Regions from separate parts of the Butyrivibrio sp. AE3003 genome, predicted to be linked through region 2. Evidence: predicted binding sites of a transcription regulator. Region 2 holds the regulator's gene; the other holds the start of a gene.
What was found. Region 2 encodes Rex, which represses fermentation and respiration genes when NADH is low (regulators of the CRP and FNR family bind a similar motif). Its sites were predicted from a motif close to ATTGTTAANTANTTAACAAT; they were not measured.
Positions count from the first base shown of each region.

Region 1: CD00_RS0115320 (acetyl-CoA C-acetyltransferase) is a predicted target of Rex. The motif match lies at 918-937, and genes of this name have one in related genera.

Region 1 is NZ_JMLX01000001.1:3,186,262-3,188,728, forward strand. It holds gene CD00_RS0115315 (CotH kinase family protein) at 1-806, shown strand, start outside; gene CD00_RS0115320 (acetyl-CoA C-acetyltransferase) at 1,006-2,196, shown strand; gene CD00_RS0115325 (enoyl-CoA hydratase-related protein) at 2,313-2,467, shown strand, end outside.
Region 2 is NZ_JMLX01000001.1:539,749-542,215, reverse strand. It holds gene CD00_RS0102640 (NAD(P)H-hydrate dehydratase) at 1-327, opposite strand, end outside; gene CD00_RS0102635 (hypothetical protein) at 379-1,041, opposite strand; gene CD00_RS0102630 (redox-sensing transcriptional repressor Rex) at 1,060-1,698, opposite strand; gene hslO (Hsp33 family molecular chaperone HslO) at 1,947-2,467, shown strand, end outside.

The sequences.
Region 1 (2,467 bases), 2.6 Mb from region 2:
ATCAGGAGCCGTTCATTCAGTCCGTGATAGGAGAAACGGGAATTCCTTTCCAGAATTCCGTCCCTGAAGTTGTCTTTATAAACGGCGAGTATTGGGGAATTTACAATCTCAGAGAACAGTACGATGATAACTATTTTGCCGAGCGCTACGGCATTCCGAAAGATATGTTATGGACTGAGAAAAACAGCGCAGTCGAGTGCGGAGATCCGGAGACGGATGAGAATTACAAGGCGCTGTATGATGTGATGATGAATGGCGATATGAGTGATGATGCGGTTTATTCGCAAGTTGAGAGCGAGATTGATATAGACAATATGATCGATTATTATTGCATGCTCTTATTCTTTAACGATACCGACATCGACGGCGAGCATAACAGATTTATGTTTAGGTCAAAAGAGCCGGGATACGGCGGTTACGGTGACGGCAAGTGGCGCTTTGCTGCGTACGATCTTGATATTACCTGTGAGGATGTGGAAGCGGATACGGTTTCATATTACAGGGAACTTGATGAAAAGATGTTTATGCCGGGATTTTTCTATGAAAGACCTGGATTTAAGGAGCTCTTTTACAACAGGATGGTTGAGCTTACTGAGAATGAGCTGTCCTACGAGCATCTGAGTAAGAAGCTTGCTGAGTGGGACAAGATATACCGCGAGCAGAACATCGAGACGATAAGAAGGTTTGAAGAGGACGGATACTCTGAAAAGGAGTATGAGAAAGATCTTGCGGCGCTTGACTCATTTTTTAAAAACCGAAAAGAATATGTCCTTAAAATGCTTGAAAAAGATATAAAAGAGAATTAAAAATCATGAAGGAAACTTCCTGCGACGGTTTGGCAATTTGCTAAATAAAAACGTTTGTGGGAAGTTTCTTTTTATTGCATTTGACAAGGGGGTATGCTACAATAAACCTGTTCTGACAAAAATTTGTCAATCAAGGGTTTTATTAAGAAAAATCGAATAACGGACAGATAATTTTTTCAAAAAATGGAGGTAATACGTTATGGCACAGAAAGTAGTATTAGCGGGCGCGTGTAGAACAGCTATCGGCAAGATGGGTGGAGCACTCAGCGGCACACCGGCAGCAGAGCTTGGTTCTATAGTTATCAAGGAAGCACTTAACCGTGCAGGTGTTAAGCCTGAACAGGTTGATGAAGTTCTTATGGGTTGCGTAATCCAGGCAGGTCTTGGACAGAACGTAGCAAGACAGGCTTCAATCAAAGCCGGACTTCCTATCGAGACTCCTGCTGTAACTCTTAACGTAGTTTGCGGATCGGGTCTTAACTGTGTCAATATGGCAGCTGACCTTATCAAGGCAGGTGAGGCTGATATAGTAGTAGCAGGCGGAATGGAGAACATGTCTATGGCTCCTTACGCACTTCCCAATGCACGTTTCGGATATCGTATGAACAACGGAACAGTTGTAGATACAATGGTAAACGATGCTCTTACAGATGCATTCAATCACTATCACATGATGATAACAGCAGAGAATATCTGCGACAGATGGAACCTTACAAGAGAAGAGCTTGACGCATTTTCAGCAAATTCTCAGCAGAAGTGCGAGAAGGCTATGGCTGAAGGCAAGTTCAACGACGAGATCGTTCCCGTTCCCGTTAAGGTTAAAAAAGAAATCGTAGACTTCAAGGTTGATGAGGGCCCTCGTGCCGGAACAACTGCTGAGTCTCTTGCAAAGCTTAAATGCTGCTCAGGTAAGGAAGGCGGACTTGTAACAGCAGGTAACGCTTCAGGTATCAACGACGGTGCAGCAGCAATCGTTGTTATGAGCGAAGAGAAGGCTAAAGAGCTCGGAATCAAGCCTATGGCTACATGGGTTGGCGGAGCACTTGCAGGTGTTGAGCCCGAGGTTATGGGTATCGGACCTGTTGCAGCTACAAACAAAGTTCTTAAGAAGACAGGACTTTCACTTGACAATATCGATCTTATCGAGGCTAACGAGGCATTTGCAGCACAGTCTGTTGCAGTAGCTAAGGACCTTGGATTCGATATGAACAAGGTTAATGTAAACGGTGGCGCTATCGCACTCGGACATCCCGTAGGAGCTTCAGGATGCCGTATCCTTGTAACTCTTCTTCACGAGATGGGCAGAAGAGCAGATGCTAAGAAGGGTCTTGCAACTCTTTGCATCGGTGGCGGAATGGGTTGCGCTACAATAGTTGAAAAGTACGAGTAATATTAGGGAAGAAAATGTGTGACGACTGCTGTGCTTGCACAGAGCAGTCGTTATACATTTGATGACCGCGTATATCACGAAAAAATATAAATTGAATATTCAAAGGAGATAAAGACATGAGTTTTGTAAATTGCGAAGTTAAAGACAAGATCGCTGTTATTACAATCAATCGTCCTGAAGCACTCAATGCACTTAACTCACAGGTACTTGATGACCTTAATGCTGCTTTTGACAGCATCGACGTTAATGTTGTAAGAGCTGTTGTTCTTAC
Region 2 (2,467 bases):
GATTCCGTAATTTGCCGCGATCTTAAGTTGCTTCAGGCACAGGTCGCTGCACTTAGTCATATCACCGACTACCACAAGCTTGACTCTTATGCCCCTTTGTTTTAAAAGCCTCGCGGTACAAATGCCGTCTCCGCCGTTATTTCCGACTCCGGCAAAAACAAGCGCTGTGTACTTTCTGTCTGCGTTTTTGGAAGAAATATGTTTTTCAATCTCATCAGCAACGCAAAGAGACGCTCTTTCCATCAAAATCTCAGTGCTCACTCCGAAGACCTCCGAAGTATTTCTGTCATATCTTTTCATCTCATCGCTTGTCACCGCATACTTCATAGCTTATCTCCCCTTTGAAAAAAGCTGCCATCAGGCAGCTTTTTAAATCAATTATGATGTGTAATCCTTGTCATTGCCTGCAAGAGGCCTGCGGATAGGATGTCTTCTGTCCGGATCGTATTTCATATCGAATATTTCAATAACTTCCGGCCCAAAGATCTGATGCATATAGGAATAAAGATTATAATTTTCCATCTCCGCCTGTTGCATGAGAACTATATTCTTCTTAAGTTGCACTCTGAAATCCGAAACCCATTTATCAAGTTCCGTGATGTACTCGGTATTATCATGAAGTCTCTCATAGCAAACCTTCATCGTTTCGATCATCAGCTCGTAATCGGCTTCATATATCTTTTTCGAAAGATCCCTGAGTTCATCATCGTAGGATTCGATTCTCTCGTTGCAGTCATTGATAAGTCTTGTTCTGTCTTCAATTTTTTTCTCGATAGCAGATGAATCACCCGCTTTATTGGCTTCGTCCCTAAGGGGCACAATCTCACCAAGAAGCTTTTTCTTAACCTTCTTAAGGTCCTTGGTCTCACTGCGCAACTTCCCGTCACGCTCGACAAGTGCATTCAATTCATCCGCAAGATTCGAGATCTCCGGTGTCATTTCCGTCTGCGTAAAAAGCTGGTGCCATTTGTTATCCAGCGTCAAAATGGGAATATTCTTTCCCTGTAACGCAGACATATAAGCTTCTTTGTCTTTTGCCATTAGTTTTTCTCACCTGAGTTAAACATTTTTTCCTGACCTGTTTATATTATACGATAATTTCATCAAACTGTCAGATAAATGTACATTTTCTACCACAATATAGTCAGGCACCTCGAGATCGACGTGTGCAAAGTTCCAGATGGCTTTAATTCCACACTTGCATAGTCTGTGAGCCATCGGAACTGCCTGATCCTTCGGAATGGTCAAAACAGCTATCTCTATTTTATTGTTTTTTACAAAATCTTCTACTTCATCGATCGGACGAACTTCCACATCTCTTATCTTTGATCCGAAAAGATCGGGGTTACAATCAAATGCTCCTTTGAAAACAAATCCTCTTCTTGTAAAATTCGTGTAACCCGCGATTGCCTTGCCGAGATGTCCGGCTCCGATAATAACAAGGCTGTGTTCCTTGTCTATTCCCAAAATCTTACTGATCTCGTCATAGAGATAACCTACGTTATAACCATATCCCTGCTGACCAAAACCACCAAAATTATTAAAATCCTGCCTTATCTGAGAAGCAGTGACTTTCATGATGTCGCTAAGCTCTTGAGAAGATATTCTCTCAACACCTTTCTCCTTGAGATCTCCCAAATATCTGAAATAACGCGGAAGTCTGGAAATGACCGCCTGAGAAATTTCCTTATCTGCCATATTCTGCTCCTTTATTATGTATTATTTTTAACTGAAATAATTCTTAGAATTCTCTTTTAAACAATAGTATAGATTGTTAAGGATTATACAAAATAATTATATCTGTGCGTTAAATCTATGTCAATCGGATAAAGCCACATATTCCGCAAAAACAGCTGATTTACCGCGCCATTTACTTTAATAGTGAAATCATATATTATTCAATACGAATTACATCTATTGATAATAAAGAAAGTTGAGGATAAATCATGTCATATAAAGATTATATGGTACGCGCAACCGCAGCAGATGCGCAGATAAGAGCTTTCGCTGCAACAACAAGAGATCTTGCCGAATACGGAAGAAAAGCACACAACCTCTCTCCCATTGCCGCAGCGGCACTCGGACGTCTTATGACAGGCACTGTAATGATGGGAACAATGATGGATAACGATCAGGACCTCATAACCGTAAAGATGGACGGTGACGGTCCTTTAAAAGGAGTTCTTGCAACAGCCGACAGGTTTGGTAATGTTAAGGGTTATGTTACAAATCCTTATGTTGTCATGGAACCAAATGCGGCCGGACATTTAAATGTAGGAGGCGGAATCGGCGAAGGTACTCTCACCGTTATCAGGGATATGGGGTTAAAAGAGCCCTATGTCGGCCAGGTTCCTCTGTATACCGGAGAAGTTGCCGAAGATCTCACATACTATTTTACCAAGTCTGAACAGACTCCTTCTTCAGTCGGACTCGGCGTTCTTGTTGAAAGAGAGAATCTTTCCGTTAT